DNA from 3 places in the Pseudomonas umsongensis genome. Region 3 is predicted to be linked to each of the others. Evidence: predicted binding sites of a transcription regulator. Region 3 holds the regulator's gene; each other region holds the start of a gene.

Region 1 (6,352 bases), 3.2 Mb from region 3:
GCGCCTGATCGGTGCACCTCCAGGCTATGTCGGGTTCGATCAGGGCGGTCTGCTGACCGAAGCCATCACCAAGCAACCCCATTGCGTGTTGTTGCTCGATGAAATCGAGAAGGCGCATCCGGAAGTCTTCAACCTGCTGCTGCAGGTCATGGATCACGGAACGCTGACCGATAACAACGGGCGCAAGGCGGATTTCCGTAACGTGATCGTCATCATGACGACCAACGCCGGTGCCGAAACTGCAGCCCGCGCTTCGATCGGTTTCACCCATCAGGACCACTCGTCCGATGCGATGGAAGTGATCAAGAAGAGCTTCACGCCAGAGTTCCGCAACCGCCTGGACACCATCATCCAGTTTGGTCGCCTCAGTCATGAAGTTATCAAGAGCGTGGTGGACAAGTTCCTTACCGAACTTCAGGCGCAGCTGGAAGACAAGCGCGTACAGCTGGAAGTGACCGACGCTGCACGAGGCTGGCTGGCGGCAAGCGGCTACGACACGGCAATGGGTGCTCGCCCGATGGCGCGTTTGATCCAGGACAAGATCAAGCGTCCGCTGGCGGAAGAGATCCTGTTTGGCGAACTGGCCGACCATGGTGGCGTGGTTCATATCGATCTGAAGGACGGCGAGCTGACCTTCGACTTCGAGACCACGGCCGAAATGGCCTGACGTTCAGAAGCAAAAACAAAAAGGCGCCGAGAGGCGCCTTTTTGCTGTCTGCTGATGATGATCACGCTCTGCGTGGGAATGCAGCCCGGGACGCTCCGCGTCCCAAATCAAAAGCCGAACGCGGAGCGTCCGTTGAGGAATTCCCACGCAGAGCGTGGGAACGATCAGCATCCCAGGCAAACAAAAACGCCCGGCATAAGCCGGGCGTCTTGTATTGACCTGATTAGCGAGCGCGGTAAGTGATGCGCCCTTTGCTCAAGTCATAGGGCGTCAGCTCGACGCGCACTTTGTCACCGGTAAGAATACGAATGTAGTTCTTGCGCATCTTGCCGGAGATATGCGCGGTTACGACGTGCCCATTTTCCAACTCCACACGAAACATGGTGTTGGGCAGGGTGTCGACGACAGTGCCTTCCATTTCGAAGCTGTCTTCTTTCGACATGCAGTAAAGCCCTCGGTGTCCAATGAATGGCCCGGTGCAACTGCGCCAGGCAAAAGCGGCGTGCATTGTGCCCGAAAAATGGTGTTTAAGCCAAGGGGTTTAGGGCTTGCTCTAGTTCAGAACGACCCAGCGCTGGTTTATCAGCAGTTCGATGGGGCGATACTGGGTCTTGTAGCTCATTTTTTTGCAGTTCTTGATCCAGTAGCCCAGGTAAACTGCGTCCAGCCCCAGGCGCCGGGCTTCGGCGATTTGCCACAGTATCGCGTAGCGCCCCAGGCTGCGGCGCTCTTCGCCGGGCTCATAGAAGGTGTAGACCGCCGACAGACCGTTCGGCAGAAGGTCGGTGACGGCGATGGCCAGTAGACGACCCTGGAGGCGAAATTCGTAGAACCGCGAAAAAGGCAGGTCGCGAACCAGAAAGGTCGAGAACTGATCGCGGCTGGGCGGGTACATGTCGCCATCGGCATGGCGTTCTTCGATGTAGCGCTGATAAAGATCGAAATATTCTTCGCTGAAACCTGGCTTGGCGGGGCGGACCTGCAAGTCGGCGTTGCGTTTGAAAATGCGTTTTTGCTGACGATTGGGCGTGAATTGCCCTACCGGAATGCGTGCCGGTACGCACGCATTGCAATTCTGGCAATGGGGGCGATACAGGTGGTCGCCACTGCGCCGAAAACCCATCTCGGAAAGATCTGCATACACGTGCACATCCATGGGCTGGCTAGGGTCGAGAAACAGGGTGGTGGCCTGCTCCTCGGGCAGATAGCTGCAGGAGTGGGGTTGAGTGGCATAAAACTTCAAACGCGCCAACTCGGTCATGATCAACCCTCGGAAAGCTTTTGGATAAGTGTAAGCCACGCGGGCCAAAGTCGCTCAGCAAACCCAGGTTGCACGATTGGGCTGATCCAGATGCCTCGCCAGGTAATCGGCAAACACCCGGCGCGGAATCGCTCGCGCACCCAGGCTATGCAAATGATCGGTGGGCATCTGGCAATCGATGAGCACGAAACCCGAGTCTTTCAGATGTCGTACCAGTGTGGCAAAGCCAAATTTCGACGCGTTGTCGGCCAGGCTGAACATGGATTCGCCGAAAAACAGCTGGCCCATCGCCAGTCCATATAGCCCGCCCACCAGTTGATCCTGGTCCCAGACCTCCACCGAGTGCGCATGGCCGCGTTTGTGCAGTTCGATGTAGGCGTCCTGCATGGCTTCGGTGATCCAGGTGCCGTCCGCATATTCCCGGGGGGCGGCGCAGGCGCGTATGACCGCGGCAAAATCCTGGTCGAAGGTCACTTGGTAGCGTTGTTGGCGCAGCAGTTTGTTCAGGCTGCGGGACACGTGCAGTTCATCGGGAAACAGCACGGTGCGAGGGTCCGGCGACCACCAGAGGATCGGCTGGCCTTCGGAAAACCAGGGGAAGCAGCCATGGCGGTAGGCCTGGATCAGTCGATCGGCGGACAGGTCGCCACCGGCCGCCAACAATCCATTGGGATCGCGCATGGCCTTTTCCAGGGCCGGGAACGTCAGGGTGTTGCGTTGTAACCAGGTCAGCATGGCATCAGGGCTTACAGAAGGGGAGGGCGATGGCGGGCGTAAGCCCGCCGTGAAGTTTGCCGTCAAACAGTGGGAATGTCGTCGAGGTATTTTTCTGCGTCCAGGGCGGCCATGCAGCCGGCGCCCGCAGAGGTGACGGCCTGGCGATAGACGTGATCGGCGACGTCACCCGCGGCAAACACCCCTTCGATGGCGGTTGCCGTCGCATTGCCTTCGCTGCCACCGTTGACCAGCAGATAGCCGTCACGCATTTCCAGCTGGCCGGCGAACAGGTCGGTATTGGGCTTGTGGCCGATGGCGATGAACACGCCGGTCAGGGGCAGCTCAGTGATTGCGCCGGTATGACTGTCGCGCAGGCGCGCACCGGTCACGCCGCTGGCGTCGCCCAGCACTTCGTCCAGATTCTGGTTCCAGTGCAGGCGAATATTGCCCTTGGCGGCTTTTTCAAAGAGTTTGTCCTGAAGAATTTTTTCCGAGCGCAACTTGTCGCGACGGTGAATCAGATGGACTTCCCGGGCAATGTTCGACAGATAAAGCGCTTCTTCAACGGCGGTATTACCGCCGCCCACCACCGCGACCACCTGGTTGCGATAGAAGAAGCCGTCGCAGGTGGCGCAGGCTGAAACCCCTTTGCCGGCAAATGTCTCTTCCGAAGGCAAGCCCAGATACTGGGCCGAGGCTCCCGTGGCGATAATCAGTGCGTCGCAGGTATAAGTGCCGCTGTCACCGATAAGTTCGAAGGGGCGCTGCTGCAACTTGGCGGTATGGATGTGGTCGTAAACGATCTCGGTGGCAAAGCGCTCGGCGTGTTTTTGCATGCGCTCCATCAAGACCGGGCCAGTCAGGCCTTCGACATCGCCTGGCCAGTTATCGACTTCCACGGTGGTAGTGAGCTGGCCACCTGCCTGTATGCCGGTAATCACAACGGGCTTGAGGTTGGCGCGAGCGGCATACACGGCTGCGCTGTAACCCGCGGGGCCGGATCCCAGGATGATCAGGCGGGAATGCTTCGCTACGCTCATAAAAACACCTCATAAGCCTTTGTCACAAAAGAGAATGCGTGCTCAAATTGAGTCGCACGTAATGTGCTGTTGACTATGCTACACCCAAGAGTTGCCAGCATGGCATCGGACGTACAAACCCGTACAATGCCTGGCTATAACAGTGTTTGTAACAAAATCGGCATCGCATTTCGTGTTTATGAAAACCGATGCGCAGTGTTAAAAGTAGTCCCGGTTACGCCTGTTAACTTTTTTACCTGCCTGGATTGGGCAGTTTTATAGTCATTCAACAGATGGACGCGCCGTTGGCGCAGGAAAAACAGGTTTTGAAGAAATCCACCGCAGCACCCAAAACAGTTGTTCCACTCTGGCGTCAGCACCTGCACTACCGCCTCAAGGAAGGTGCATTGATCGCCATCGGTGCGTTGTGCCTGTTCCTGATGATGGCCTTGCTGACCTATGGCAAGGACGATCCGGGCTGGAGCCACAACAGCAAGATCGAGGACGTTCAAAACTTCGGCGGCCCGGCGGGTTCCTACAGCGCCGATATCCTGTTCATGGTGCTGGGTTACTTTGCCTATATCTTCCCGTTATTGTTGGCGATCAAGGCCTATCAGATCTTCCGCCAACGCCACGAGCCATGGGAGTGGAGCGGCTGGCTGTTCTCCTGGCGCCTGATCGGCCTGGTGTTCCTGGTGCTGTCCGGTGCCGCGCTGGCGCATATTCATTTCCATGCCGCGACCGGTCTGCCGGCTGGCGCTGGGGGAGCGCTGGGCGAGAGCCTTGGCGACCTGGCGAAGAACGCGCTGAACATCCAGGGCAGCACGCTGCTGTTCATCGCCTTGTTCCTGTTCGGTCTCACGGTATTCACCGACCTGTCATGGTTCAAGGTGATGGACGTTACCGGCAAGATCACCCTCGACCTGTTCGAGCTGTTCCAGGGTGCCGCCAATCGCTGGTGGGCAGCCCGTACCGAGCGCAAGCAACTGGTGGCGCAGTTGCGTGAAGTCGATGAGCGCGTGCACGACGTGGTCGCGCCAACCGTCACCGACAAGCGCGAACAGGCCAAGGTCAAGGAACGCCTGATCGAGCGCGAGCAGGCCTTGAGCAAGCACATGTCCGAGCGCGAGAAGCAGGTGCCACCGGTGATTGCCCCAGCGCCACCCAAGCCGCCAGCGCCGAGCAAGCGCGTGGAAAAAGAAAAGCAGGCGCCGTTGTTCGTCGACAGCGCCGTGGAGGGCACTTTGCCGCCGATCTCGATTCTCGACCCGGCGGAAAAGAAGCAACTCAATTACTCGCCCGAGTCCCTGGCGGCCGTCGGCCACCTGCTGGAAATCAAGCTCAAGGAATTCGGCGTCGAAGTCAACGTGGATTCGATCCACCCGGGTCCGGTGATTACCCGTTACGAGATCCAGCCAGCGGCCGGGGTCAAGGTCAGCCGTATCTCCAACCTGGCGAAAGACCTGGCGCGTTCCCTGGCCGTGACCAGCGTGCGTGTGGTGGAAGTGATTCCGGGCAAGACCACGGTCGGTATCGAGATTCCCAACGAAGACCGGCAGATCGTGCGTTTCTCCGAAGTGCTGTCTACCCCCGAGTACGACAACTTCAAGTCCCCGGTCACCCTGGCCCTGGGCCATGACATCGGCGGCAAGCCGGTGATCACCGACCTGGCGAAGATGCCGCACCTGCTGGTGGCCGGTACGACCGGTTCCGGTAAGTCGGTGGGGGTGAACGCGATGATCCTGTCGATCCTGTTCAAGTCTGGCCCGGAAGACGCCAAGCTGATCATGATCGACCCGAAAATGCTCGAACTGTCGATCTACGAAGGCATTCCGCACCTGCTGTGCCCGGTGGTTACCGACATGAAGGACGCCGCCAACGCCTTGCGCTGGAGCGTCGCCGAGATGGAACGGCGCTACAAGCTGATGGCGAAGATGGGCGTGCGTAACCTGTCCGGCTTCAACGCCAAGGTCAAGGAGGCGCAGGACGCCGGCGAGCCATTGAGCGACCCGTTGTACAAGCGCGAAAGCATCCACGACGAAGCGCCGCTGTTGCAGAAACTGCCGACCATCGTCGTGGTGGTCGACGAATTCGCCGACATGATGATGATTGTCGGCAAGAAGGTCGAAGAACTGATCGCGCGTATCGCCCAAAAGGCGCGGGCGGCAGGTATCCACTTGATCCTTGCGACCCAGCGTCCTTCGGTGGACGTGATCACCGGCCTGATCAAGGCCAACATCCCCACGCGCATGGCGTTCCAGGTGTCGAGCAAGATCGACTCGCGGACCATCATCGACCAGGGCGGCGCCGAGCAATTGCTGGGTCACGGTGACATGTTGTACATGCCACCGGGTACCAGCCTGCCGATCCGGGTTCACGGTGCGTTCGTTTCCGACGATGAGGTTCACCGCGTGGTCGAGGCCTGGAAACTGCGCGGCGCGCCGGAATACAACGACGACATCCTCAACGGTGTCGAAGAGGCCGGCAGCGGCTTTGAAGGCAGCAGCGGTGGCGGCGACGGCGATGATCCCGAGGCCGACGCGCTGTATGACGAAGCAGTGCAGTTCGTCCTGGAAAGCCGTCGCGCGTCCATCTCCGCGGTACAGCGTAAGCTGAAGATCGGCTACAACCGCGCCGCGCGCATGATCGAAGCCATGGAAATGGCCGGGGTCGTGACGTCCATGAACA
Region 2 (6,352 bases), 2.6 Mb from region 3:
GTCCAGCCATTGCTGGCACTAAGCACCCTGGACTGGTGCAAATACCTGGTTGAAACCGAGCATGCCGCCGACGGCTACGGCCATGCCGCGGCGAAGCTGTGGGATGTGGAGGGGCGGTTGATTGCCATGAGCCGGCAGACGGTGACGGTGTTCGGCTGATCAATGACGACGGTGGCGCTCGCGCCAGGCGCGCCACCAGCCGCCGCTGAGGACGTATCGCGGGAAGGTCAGGAACTGCTCGACCAGCAAGCGTGAAACCGCATCTTTGCGATCACTGAATGGCTCGGAGGCTTGCGCCTCCAGGGTATGGCCGTGACGTTGCAGACCCAAGGCGGCAATCACACCGATGACGCCGATGGCGAAATTCGCCAGGTTCAGGCCGAATACCCCGCAGGCGATCAGCAGGAAGGCGACAATGAACAGTGGCACGGCAATCAGGTGCAACACCAGGTTGGTCGGGTGTTGGTGATTGTTCGGGTACGCACGCCATTGCCAGGCGGGAAGGTTGGGGTGACGTTTACCCATGATGCTTATCCTCGATCCTTGTTGAACTCATGAATCAAGGATAGGCCCGGTAGATGCGGGCGGCGAATCAAGCTTGGCTATCGAAGCGATAGGGGTCATGTCCACCCTCGATGTTATAGCTTGAGCTGCCCGATCGCCGTGCTCAACTCGCCGGCCAACACCGCCAGTTCATCACTGGTGGTAGCCGAGCTGACGGTCTGGCGCACCGTATTTTCGGTCACATCGCGGATGCTCACCACCGCCCGGTTCATCTCTTCGGCCACCTGGCTTTGTTGCTCGGCCGCCACGGCAATCTGGGTGTTGCTTTCGCGCATCTGCGCCACTGCCCCGGTAATCTGCGCCAACGCGGCCCCAGCCTCCTGGGCTTGCTGTACGCATTCATCGGCCTTGTATGAACTCTCCTGCATGAAGTCCACCGCATCGCGAGTACCTGATTGCAAGGCGGACACCATCACGGTGATTTCATCGGTGGAGGTTTGGACGCGCTTGGCCAGGTTGCGCACTTCATCGGCGACCACCGCAAACCCCCGGCCCATTTCGCCGGCCCGGGCCGCTTCGATTGCCGCGTTCAGCGCCAGCAGATTGGTCTGCTCGGCAATGCTGTGAATCACGTTGACCACACCGTTGATCTTCTGGCTGTCCTCGGCGAGGCGCTGGATCATCTCGGCGGTCTGCTGCACCCCGGTAGACAGTCCGGCAATCGATCGCTGTACCCGCATGACCACTTCCTGCCCGCTGCCGGCCAAGGTGTCGGCAGATTGCGAAAGGTCTCGGGTGGCACCGGCGTGCTGGGCGATGTGATAGACGGTGGCGGTCATTTCATTGATGGCCGTTGCCGCCTGATCGGTTTCGCTCTGCTGGCCAAGCATGCCATGACGCACTTCATTCATGTTCGATGCCAGGCGTGCGGCACCTTCGTCCAGTTGTCGGACGGTGCTGGCGACGGTGCTGACCACGCCTTGGTAACCGGCCTGCATGGCGTTGAAAGCGTTGGCCATCTGCCCGACTTCGTCGCTGCAAGTCAGCGGGACACGGGCCGACAAGTCGCCAGTTTTTTCAACGTGGAGCATCACGTCTTTCAGGGTATTGAGTTGACTGAGCAAAAAGCGAATCAACAACTGTGAGGCACCGAGCATTGCCAGCATCAGGATAAACACCGCCAGCGCATAATTGACAACACGTTCGCTGAACACCTGGCCCAGGCTTGGGCCATGGGCAATCAAGGCGACCCGCTGGCCGTCCGTGCGGGTGAAGACTTCGGCGCCGATCGGCGGGTTGTCACCGAAATATGGCAGCGCGTCGAACTCGACCCAGCCGGTGGCATCGGCCAGTGCCTGCAGCGGCTGTCCGTCCAGCCGCGGTGCCTGGCCGTGATCGAAGGTCAGCAGGTTCCCGGCCCTGGGCAGCGGCTGCCCGGCAGGCCAGGCTTCGAGCAATCGCGCCTGGGCCAGGGCCGATTCCTGGGCGGCATGGCTGCGGGCTTGTTGTTCGAGTTGCACGGCATAAAACACCAGCAGTAGCGTGGTGACGAAAGCGACGGCGTTCACCGCCCAGAATTTGTACTTCAGCGAGATGTTGCTAAGCCAGGCACCCATGGAGGTCTTCTCTGATAGCGGAAACAGTTTTGGCAAGGTGCCATTATTGTGCCGCTATTGTTGGGCTGAACGCTTGATGCAGGTCAAGATTGCGAGGCTTGCTTGCAAGACGCCATCGCAGGGCGTAATGCGCTATCCTGCGCGCCCTGAAAATTTACCAGCTACAGGATCCGCCCCCATGAAAGCCGCCCTCATCGAACTCATCAGCAACATCAGCTCCGGGTGCATGGCCGATGACGAAATCGAGAAAGTCGCTGATGAAGCGGCCCAGGCTTACGCTGATCCAGCGGCTTTCCTGAGCGCCAACCCGGACATCAACTACGACGACAGCTTCCCGATCCCGCTGGGTGAGTGGGTCGTGGTTGGCAGCTTGCCCGATACCGTGCTGTTTCAGGCCGACACCTATGTGGACCTGTTTGCCCAGATCGTCGCCTCGTTCGGCCCGGGGGTTGAGTTCAATCTCAAGCCCAAGCAGTTGGCCAGGACCGAAGCCCTGACCGCACTGAATCGCATCCAGGTGCAGATGAGCAGCCTGAACAAGGAAAACGGTGGCTACACGCTGATGAACTTCAGCCAACTGCTGGACGATGAACTGCAAGTGGTGCTGGTCTATGGCAATGCCGTGCCTCGGGTGCTCGAACTGTGCGCGCAAGTCGGCATCGCCGCTGCGCCATCGCTGGAAGCCTTGAAAGTGGCGATCCACGTCTGAACCGCTAAAGCTGTCAAAAAAAGGGAACCCTGTTCACGGCGGGCTATCCTAAGAGGGCATATCACTCTTCAGGAGCGTCATCATGGGTTCCACGTTCAATAGCCTGGTTGGCTTGATCATTCTTGCCCTGGATATCTGGGCAATCATCAACGTGCTGAAAAGTGGCGCCGAGACCGGAATGAAAATCTTCTGGGTGCTGTTGATCCTGTTGCTGCCGGTTCTGGGCCTGATCATCTGGGCCATTGCGGGCCCACGAGGAAATGTGCGCATCTGAAGCGAAACACTCGCCGGAACATTGCCCGGCGCCCGAGGTCGAGATAGGTGTAAGCCCATCCATGGGTTTTATCGAGGAGGCACCGATGCAAAGGTGGAAAGTCACTTTCGTGGATGATCATGGTGAAGTAATCGATGAAGAATTCGAGTGCGAGGAGTGCCCGAGTCACGAAGAGGCCGCCAAACTCATCAAGGCGCGATTGCTTCCCGTGGCCGCCGAACTGGATCTGAACGACTATGAGGGCCGCACCCCGGATGCAGGCGTCAAAAGCCTGAAGGCCCAGAACAGTATTGAAATTCGCAGCATCACCCCCGTCTGAACCTCTTCTCGTTATCGACTACAGCAGAACCAGGCCTTGGCAGCGGCTCTATCTTGGGGCTACTCTGCAAGCGAGATCAGCGAATGGATCGCTAAGGTCTGGTCTTGTCAGCTCCATGCTTGTTTCCCGTCGCGCGCACCCTTGGGTTCGCACAAGGGAGTACGGAAAGTCTATCCATCAGTTTGAGGAGGACGTTTCATGAGCACAGCCTATCAAGAAGACATCAGCAGCAGTGTGTTGCGCCGCATGAAAGAAGGCGGTTTTGATTTTTCCCGGTTCCATCCCATCGAGTTCTACGCCATTTTCCCGGACGAGGAGCGGGCACGCAGGGCGGCAGGTCATTTTCACCGTGGTGAATCCCTGGATGCGCAAATCAGTGTGCGCGACGATGGCGCCTGGGCTTTGGAGTTGTGCAAGGTCATGTATGCGACCTACGACGACATTGGCGATTTCGAACAGGGTTTCGAGGCAGTGGTCGAGCCTCTGGGCGGCATCATCGAAGGCTGGGGTGTGAAACAGGAGGTACGAGGGCGACTCGCATAAACCTATGAACAGTTACAACCAGCAATGACGGCTAACCTTCGGGTTGGCCGTTTTCGTTTTTGTCGATGGCAATCGAACAAGGCCGACCCGTTCGCCGGCAAGCCGGCGCCTACGGTCTATGCTGGTGATGGGCGACGACAACGCCTTGCAATGAAGCGGGGGCCGTCAGGTGGGGGCATTTGCCGCACAGGATTGGTGCGGCGCTCGCGTGGTGATTATCCAACCGATTGAAATCAAAGCGTTTCTGCCGATGGCACGGGCCTTGCGAAGGCCTGTATGTCCGGGTGACAAGGAGTACGGCATGATCCGCACCTATTTTGATGAGATGTACGACGCTGGCGGCCAGGTCCGCCCGCATTATCGGGAGTTTGCCCGTTGGCTGGCCGAGACGCCTGACGAGCTTCTGGCACAACGGCGACGCGAGGCCGATCTGCTGTTTCATCGCGCCGGGATTACCTTCACGCTCTACGGTGATGAGCAGGGCACAGAGCGCCTGATTCCCTTCGACACCATCCCGCGCAGTATCCCCGCCAGTGAATGGCGCGTGGTCGAGCGCGGCTGTATCCAGCGGGTCAAGGCGTTGAACATGTTTCTCGCCGACCTTTACCACGAGCAGCGCATCATCAAGGCCGGGATCATTCCGGCCGAGCAGGTGCTGGCCAACGAGCAGTACCAGTTGGCGATGCAAGGCCTGGACCTGCATCGGGATATCTATTCGCACATTTCCGGCGTCGACCTGGTGCGCGACGGCGACGGCACGTACTACGTGCTCGAAGACAATCTTCGTACACCGAGCGGCGTCAGCTACATGCTCGAAGACCGCAAGATGATGATGCGCCTGTTCCCCGAGTTGTTTGCGGCCCAGCGCATTGCCCCCATCGACCATTACCCGAACCTGTTGCTCGACACCCTGAAAAGCTCAAGCCCGATCGAAAATCCGAGTGTCGTGGTGCTGACGCCGGGGCGCTTCAACAGCGCCTTCTTCGAGCATGCATTCCTGGCGCGAGAAATGGGCGTGGAGCTGGTGGAGGGTGCGGACCTGTTCGTGCGTGACGACAAGGTGTTCATGCGCACCACCGACGGGCCGAAAGCCGTCGATGTGATTTACCGCCGTCTCGACGATGCGTTCCTTGACCCGCTGGCGTTCAATCCCGACTCGATGCTGGGCGTGCCCGGCCTGCTGTCGTCCTATCGTTCGGGCAATGTCGTGTTGGCGAACGCCATCGGAACCGGGGTGGCAGACGACAAATCGGTGTATCCATTCGTCACCGACATGATCCGTTTCTACCTGGACGAAGAACCGATCCTGAAAAACGTACCCACGTGGCAGTGTCGCAATCCTTCTGAGCTGTCCCACGTCCTGGCCAACCTTCCGGAGCTCGTGGTCAAGGAAACCCAGGGCTCCGGCGGCTACGGAATGCTGGTGGGGCCCGCGGCGAGCGCAGCGGAAATCGAAGCCTTCCGCGCGCGCATCATCGCCAAGCCCCATGCCTACATCGCACAGCCGACACTGTCGCTGTCGACCTGTCCGACCTTTGTCGAAAGCGGCATCGCGCCACGCCATATCGACCTGCGTCCGTTTGTACTGTCTGGCCGCGAAACCCGGGTCGTGCCCGGCGGCTTGACCCGTGTCGCCCTGCGCGAAGGCTCCCTGGTGGTGAATTCCTCCCAGGGCGGCGGAACCAAGGACACCTGGGTGGTTGAGGATTGAAGGAAGCCTGACATGTTAAGTAGAACTGCCTCGGATTTGTATTGGATGTCGCGTTACCTGGAGCGGGCGGAAAACCTCGCGCGGATGCTCGACATCAGTTATTCGCTGTCGCTGATGCCCCAGGATGGCCGTGGGAACGGCCTGCACGAGTTGGCCATGCCGTTGCTGATTACCGGCACGCTGGATGATTATCTCGAACGCCACGGCGAGCTGCATGCCGAAAGGTTGTTGCATTTCTTTGCCCTGGACGCGGCCAACCCGGCCAGCATCTACAGTTGCCTCGGGGCCGCACGGGCCAGTGCCCACGCGGTACGTGGCCGCATCACCGCCGACATGTGGGAAAACATCAACGCCACTTGGCTGGAGATTCGCGGCATCGCCGAACAGGGCCTGGGCCGCTACGGCATGAGCCGTTTCTGCGAGTGGATCAAGGAACGTTCCCATCTGTTCCGTGGTGCGTCCTACGGCACCATCATGCGCAACGACGCGTTCCGTTTCATTCGCCTGGGGACATTCATCGAAAGGGCCGACAACACACTGCGCCTGCTCGATGCGCGCTACGAAATGGCCGGTGATCAGGCCGAAGCGGTCAGCGACGGCACGGCCCACGCCTATTACCAATGGAGTGCGTTGTTGCGGGCCCTGTCGTCTTTCGAGGCGTACACCGAGATCTACC
Region 3 (6,352 bases):
TCTCCCGTATCGAGGGAGTCGTCGTAAGAATCAACCATGGTGGCCGTCCGCAAAGAAACGCCGCCATGATAACCAGTCGGGGGCCGCTTGTCCGGCCCGGTCGCTCGATGACCGTTACCGAAAGCAGAATTTGAGTGGAGAACAGCATGAGTGCAGTTGAAAGCGTCGGCCCACAAGCGTTGCCGGCACTGCAAGAACAAGTCGAGCAAATCATCGCTGAAGCCAAGCGACAGGGCGCCAGTGCCTGTGAAGTGGCGGTGTCCCTTGAGCAGGGCCTGTCGACCACCGTTCGCCAGCGCGAAGTCGAAACCGTCGAGTTCAACCGCGACCAGGGTTTTGGCATCACCTTGTATGTCGGTCAGCGCAAGGGCTCGGCCAGTACGTCGGCCAGTGGGCCAGAGGCGATTCGCGAAACCGTTGCCGCTGCCCTGGCTATCGCCAAGCACACCTCTGAAGACGAAGCCTCGGGCCTGGCGGATGCCGCGCTGATGGCCAGGGATGTTCAGGACTTCGATTTGTTCCACCAATGGGACATTACCCCGGAACAGGCGATTGAGCAGGCGCTGGCCTGTGAGGCCGCAGCGTTTGCCGCCGACAGCCGGATCAGCAATGCCGATGGCACCACCCTGAGCACGCATCAGGGCTGCCGCGTCTACGGCAACAGCCACGGGTTTATCGGCGGTTATGCGTCGACCCGGCACAGTTTGAGTTGCGTGATGATCGCCGAGGCTGATGGCCAGATGCAGCGCGATTACTGGTATGACGTGAACCGCCAGGGCAATCTGCTGGCGGACCCGGTGAGCATCGGCCAGCGTGCTGCGCAACGCGCCGCAAGCCGTCTGGGTGCGCGTCCGGTGCCGACCTGTGAAGTGCCGGTACTGTTCTCCGCGGAACTGGCCGGCGGCTTGTTCGGCAGTTTCCTCTCGGCGATCTCCGGTGGCAGCCTGTACCGTAAATCCTCGTTCCTCGAAGGTACGCTGGGGCAGAAGCTGTTTCCGGAATGGCTGACCATCGACGAGCGGCCGCACCTGATGCAGGCCATGGGCAGTGCAGCGTTCGATGGCGACGGCCTGGCAACCTACGCCAAGCCGTTTGTCGAAAAGGGCGAGTTGGTGTCCTACATCCTCGGCACCTACTCAGGCCGCAAGCTTGGCATGCCGAGCACCGCCAATGCGGGTGGCGTGCACAACCTGTTCGTTACCCATGGCGATGAGGACCAGGCTGCCCTGCTGCGTCGTATGGGGCGCGGCCTGCTGGTCACCGAATTGATGGGCCAGGGCCTGAACATGGTCACCGGTGATTACTCCCGTGGCGCGGCGGGTTACTGGGTTGAGAACGGCGAAATCCAGTTCGCGGTCCAGGAAGTGACCATCGCCGGCAACATGCGAGACATGTTCAAGCAGATCGTTGCCGTGGGCAATGACCTGGAACTGCGCAGCAACATTCGCACGGGCTCGGTGTTGATCGAGCGGATGACGGTGGCGGGCAGCTAAGCTTCGCCCGTTGGACAAAAAAAGGCGCGCCACCCATTGGGTGGCGCGCCTTTTTTTTTGTCGAGCTTTGGCCAAGCGTGTGGGGGCTGGCTTGCCAGCGATGGCGCCAGAAAGATCATCCTGATGTTTAAGGCCGCTTGGCCAGCAAGCCCCGGCTCGGTCCGAGTTCGGACGGTCCTTGAGCTTTACTCGCCTTCGTCGAAATAGTTATTGATCAACGCCACCAGCGCATCCAGCGCTTCCTGTGCCTGCTCGCCTTCGGTGCTCAAATGAATCTTGGTGCCCTTGCCGGCGGCCAGCATCATCATCGCCATGATGCTTTTACCATCGACGGTGGTTTCCGGCGTGCGTCCTACCCTGATCGTGCAATCCTTGTATTGACCGGCAACCCCAACGAATTTTGCCGAAGCGCGGGCATGCAGGCCCAGCTTGTTGATGATTTCGATTTCCAGAGCAGGCATCGCGGTGTGAATCCTTTAGCTGAGGTCGCGGTGGCGGACCTGGACATTCTTCAGGGATTGCTGCAGGACCTGGCCAAGACGTTCAGTCAGGTAGACGGAGCGGTGATGGCCGCCGGTGCAGCCAATGGCTATGGTGACATAGGCACGGTTGCTGGCGGCAAAGCGTGGCAGCCATTTGAGCAAGTAGGTAGAAATGTCCTGGAACATTTCCTCGACATCGGGTTGCGCAGCCAGGTACTCGGCCACCGGTTGGTCGAGCCCGGACTGCTCGCGCAGCTCAGGCTTCCAATAAGGATTGGGCAGGCAGCGCACATCGAATACCAGGTCGGCGTCGACCGGCATACCACGCTTGAACCCGAACGACTCCACGAGAAACGCCGTACCGGGTTCCGGCTGGTTTAGCAGGCGCAGCTTGATGGTATCGCGCAGTTGATACAAATTCAGACTGGTGGTGTTGAGCTTGAGATCGGCAAGGTCGGCAATTGGACCGAGCAGGGTGGTCTCGTCGTTGATCGCTTCGGCCAGCGAGCGGTTGGCGTTGCTCAGCGGGTGACGCCGACGGGTTTCCGAGAAACGTTTGAGCAGGGTTTCTTCGTCGGCATCCAGGTAGAGGACATCGCACTGGATGTGGCGACTGCGCACTTCTGCCAGTAACTCGGGGAACCGCGACAAGTGGCTTGGCAGGTTGCGAGCATCGATGGACACGGCAACCAGTGGCTGTGCCAGTTCGGTGTGTATCAGCGCTCGCTCGGCCAGTTCAGGCAGCAACCCGGCAGGCAGGTTGTCAATGCAGTAGTAGCCGTTGTCCTCGAGGACGTCGAGGGCGGTACTTTTACCTGAGCCGGAGCGGCCGCTGACGATGATCAAGCGCATGATTACTGCCCGTTTTGCTCGTCCAGGACAACCTGATACAAGGCTTGATTGCTCGCAGCGTTGCGCAGTTTGTCGCGCACGTCCTTGCGGTCGAGCATGCTGGCAATCTGGCGCAACAACTCAAGGTGCGCATCGGTAGCGGCTTGCGGGACCAGTAGCACGAACAACAGGTCAACCGGAGCGCCGTCGATGGCGTCGAAATCGATAGGGGCGTCCAGGTGCATCAAGGCACTGATGGGCGCATCACAGCCCTTTAGACGGCAGTGGGGAATGGCGATGCCATTACCAAAGCCGGTGGAGCCGAGTTTTTCACGGGCGACCAGGCTCTCGAAAACATCCTGCATGGCCAGATCCGGCACTTCGCGATGGATGAGGTTGGCAATTTGCTCGAGGGCTTTCTTTTTACTGCCGCCCGGCACGTTCACCAGGGAACGGCCGGGGGTCAGGATGCTTTCAAGTCGGATCATGGGTTGGGAGTGTTAACGACCCGTAGCGCCCTGGAGGAGGCTCTGAGTCTTTTCCTTATGCTTTTTGAGTTGTTTATCCAGCTTGTCGGTCAGTGCGTCGATTGCCGCGTACATATCGGTATGTTCCGCGTTGGCGACGACCTCATTGCCGGGTATATGCAGCGTGGCTTCGATTTTCTGCTTCAACTTTTCGACGCACATCGTGACTTGCACGTTGGTGATCTTGTCGAAATGCCCCTCGAGCTTCTTGAACTTGAGCTCGACGTATTCACGCAGGGGCTTGGTCACTTCCAGTTGGTGTCCACTGATGTTGACTTGCATACAGCTTCTCCTTCGTTGCCAGTGCATAAAGCGGCAGATCCAGATGATCTGCCACTGGAACGCTGTGGCGTGGCCCTACATCAACCGCTTGCGTTCGCTCGAAGGCGCGATCCCGAGGGATTCGCGGTACTTGGCGACGGTGCGGCGAGCCACCTGAATGCCTTGTGCCTCCAGTAAACCAGCGATCTTGCTGTCACTCAACGGCTTTTTCTGATTTTCCGCCGCCACCAGTTTTTTGATGATCGCGCGAATCGCCGTGGACGAGCATTCTCCGCCCTCGGAGGTGCTGACGTGACTGGAGAAAAAGTATTTCAGTTCATAAATGCCCCGAGGGGTATGCATGAATTTCTGCGTGGTAACCCGCGAAATCGTCGACTCATGCATGCCGACCGCTTCGGCGATGTCATGCAGGACCAATGGCTTCATGGCTTCGTCGCCATACTCCAGGAAGCCGCGCTGATGCTCGACGATCTGCGTGGCCACTTTCATCAGGGTTTCGTTGCGGCTTTGCAGGCTCTTGATGAACCAGCGGGCTTCCTGCAGTTGATTGCGCATGAAGGTGTTGTCGGCGCTGGTGTCGGCACGACGAACGAAGCCCGCATACTGGGCGTTGACCCTCAGGCGGGGCACCGACTCCTGGTTGAGCTCCACCAGCCAGCGTTCGTTATCCTTGCGCACGATCACGTCCGGAACCACGTATTCGGCTTCGGTCGACTCGATTTGCGAGCCCGGGCGCGGGTTGAGGCTCTGGACCAGCTCGATCACCTGGCGCAGCTCATCTTCCTTGAGCTTCATGCGGCGCATCAGCTGGCTGTAGTCGCGGCTGCCGAGCAAGTCGATATAGTCAGTGACCAGGCGCTTGGCTTCGGCCAGCCAAGGCGTCTTGGCGGGCAGTTGGCGCAATTGCAACAGCAGGCATTCACCCAGGTTGCGTGCGCCGATGCCGGCAGGTTCGAATTGCTGGATGCGGTGCAGGACGGCTTCGATTTCGTCCAGTTCGATGTCCAGTTCCGGATCGAAGGCTTCGAGGATTTCCTCCAGCGTCTCGTCCAGGTAGCCCTGGTTGTTGATGCAGTCGATCAGGGTCACGGCGATCAGGCGATCGGTGTCGGACATCGGTGCCAGGTTCAATTGCCACAGCAGGTGGCTTTGCAGGCTCTCGCCGGCTGATGTGCGGGTGGTGAAATCCCACTCGTCGTCATCGTTGCTCGGCAGGCTGCTGGCGCTGGTCTGGTAGACGTCTTCCCAGGCGGTGTCGACAGGCAGTTCGTTGGGAATGCGCTCGTTCCAGTCGCCTTCCTCGATATTATCGACGGTCGTGGCGCTTTCCTGGTAGGAGGGTTCCTGGGTGTCGGTACTGGGTTTGTGTTCGGCGTTGTCGGCCAGCGGGTCGGAATTGTCGAAGTCGTCGCCTTCTTCCTGGCGCTCGAGCATCGGATTGGACTCCAGGGCCTCCTGGATTTCCTGTTGCAGGTCCAGGGTCGACAATTGGAGCAGGCGGATGGCCTGTTGCAGCTGCGGTGTCATCGTCAGCTGCTGGCCCATTCTCAAGACTAGCGATGGTTTCATGGCAGGGGCTTAACACCTTATTCGCCGGCGCACATGCGCCATCCACTACAGGGCGCCGGAGCGCCAAACATAAGCAAATTATATGCCCGAAACCGCGGCGTTTGCCTAGAGCGCTGTAACAATAAAAAAAGGTTGATTTTTTATTGCGCCAAGCGCTCTGCCGACTCGCCGGACACCGCGATGCTTACAGGCGGAATTCATGCCCCAGGTACACTTCTTTCACCAGGTCATTGGCCAGGATGGTTTCAGCGTCGCCTTCGGCGATCAGTTGACCATCGTTGACAATATAGGCGGTTTCGCAGATATCCAGGGTTTCGCGGACGTTGTGGTCGGTGATCAGTACGCCGATGCCCTTGGCCTTGAGGTGGTGGATGATCTGCTTGATGTCACCCACGGAGATCGGGTCAACGCCGGCGAACGGTTCGTCGAGCAGGATGAATTTCGGGTTGGTGGCCAGTGCCCGGGCGATTTCCACGCGACGGCGTTCGCCACCGGACAGGCTCATGCCGAGGTTGTCGCGGATGTGGCTGATGTGGAACTCCTGCAGCAGGCTTTCCAGTTCCTTGCGGCGACCGGCCTTGTCGAGTTCCTTGCGGGTCTCGAGGATGGCCATGATGTTGTCGGCCACGGAGAGTTTGCGGAAGATCGACGCTTCTTGCGGCAGATAACCGATACCCGCCTTGGCACGACCGTGCATCGGCTGGTGGCTGACATCGAGGTCATCAATCAGCACGCGCCCCTGATCAGCCTGTACCAGGCCGACGATCATGTAGAAGCAGGTGGTCTTGCCGGCGCCGTTGGGGCCGAGCAGGCCGACGATCTGGCCGCTGTCGATGGACAGGCTGACGTCTCGCACGACCTGGCGGCTCTTGTAGCTCTTGGCCAGGTGCTGGGCTTTCAGAGTTGCCATTAAGGGGCCTTTTGCTCGTCGGTTTTCTTTTTCGGCTGGATCACCATGTCGATGCGCGGACGCGACTCGGTCACCTTGCTGCCCGTTGCGCGACCGGCGCTGGCCAGCTTTTTCTCGGTGTCATAGACGATTTTCTCGCCTTGAGTGACGTTGCTGTCCTTGTCGATGACCTTGGCGCGGTCGATCAGCACGACACGATTTTGCTTGGCGAGGTACTGGATGGTCACGCCCCATCCCTGCACGGGCTTGGTGTCGCCT

What was found. The regulator sigma-54, encoded in region 3, starts transcription at its own class of promoters, with help from an activator protein. The targets are predictions, from matches to a motif close to ANTGGCATNNANNTTGCTNT.
Region 1: HGP31_RS20175 (DNA translocase FtsK) is a predicted target of sigma-54. The motif match lies at 3,736-3,755, and genes of this name have one in related genera.
Region 2: HGP31_RS23055 (circularly permuted type 2 ATP-grasp protein) is a predicted target of sigma-54. The motif match lies at 4,215-4,234, and genes of this name have one in related genera.

The regions. Positions count from the first base shown of each region.
Region 1 is NZ_CP051487.1:4,471,607-4,477,958, reverse strand. It holds gene clpA (ATP-dependent Clp protease ATP-binding subunit ClpA) at 1-667, shown strand, start outside; gene infA (translation initiation factor IF-1) at 891-1,109, opposite strand; gene HGP31_RS20190 (arginyltransferase) at 1,221-1,928, opposite strand; gene aat (leucyl/phenylalanyl-tRNA--protein transferase) at 1,983-2,663, opposite strand; gene trxB (thioredoxin-disulfide reductase) at 2,726-3,685, opposite strand; gene HGP31_RS20175 (DNA translocase FtsK) at 3,991-6,352, shown strand, end outside.
Region 2 is NZ_CP051487.1:5,137,755-5,144,106, reverse strand. It holds gene HGP31_RS23090 (acyl-CoA thioesterase) at 1-159, shown strand, start outside; gene HGP31_RS23085 (DUF962 domain-containing protein) at 160-525, opposite strand; gene HGP31_RS23080 (methyl-accepting chemotaxis protein) at 639-2,120, opposite strand; gene HGP31_RS23075 (hypothetical protein) at 2,299-2,829, shown strand; gene HGP31_RS23070 (PLDc N-terminal domain-containing protein) at 2,912-3,103, shown strand; gene HGP31_RS23065 (hypothetical protein) at 3,189-3,422, shown strand; gene HGP31_RS23060 (ribonuclease E inhibitor RraB) at 3,621-3,965, shown strand; gene HGP31_RS23055 (circularly permuted type 2 ATP-grasp protein) at 4,267-5,676, shown strand; gene HGP31_RS23050 (alpha-E domain-containing protein) at 5,689-6,352, shown strand, end outside.
Region 3 is NZ_CP051487.1:1,022,326-1,028,677, forward strand. It holds gene yjgA (ribosome biogenesis factor YjgA) at 1-38, opposite strand, end outside; gene pmbA (metalloprotease PmbA) at 147-1,493, shown strand; gene HGP31_RS04450 (HPr family phosphocarrier protein) at 1,679-1,954, opposite strand; gene rapZ (RNase adapter RapZ) at 1,970-2,827, opposite strand; gene ptsN (PTS IIA-like nitrogen regulatory protein PtsN) at 2,830-3,294, opposite strand; gene hpf (ribosome hibernation-promoting factor, HPF/YfiA family) at 3,307-3,615, opposite strand; gene HGP31_RS04470 (RNA polymerase factor sigma-54) at 3,691-5,184, opposite strand; gene lptB (LPS export ABC transporter ATP-binding protein) at 5,369-6,094, opposite strand; gene lptA (lipopolysaccharide transport periplasmic protein LptA) at 6,094-6,352, opposite strand, start outside.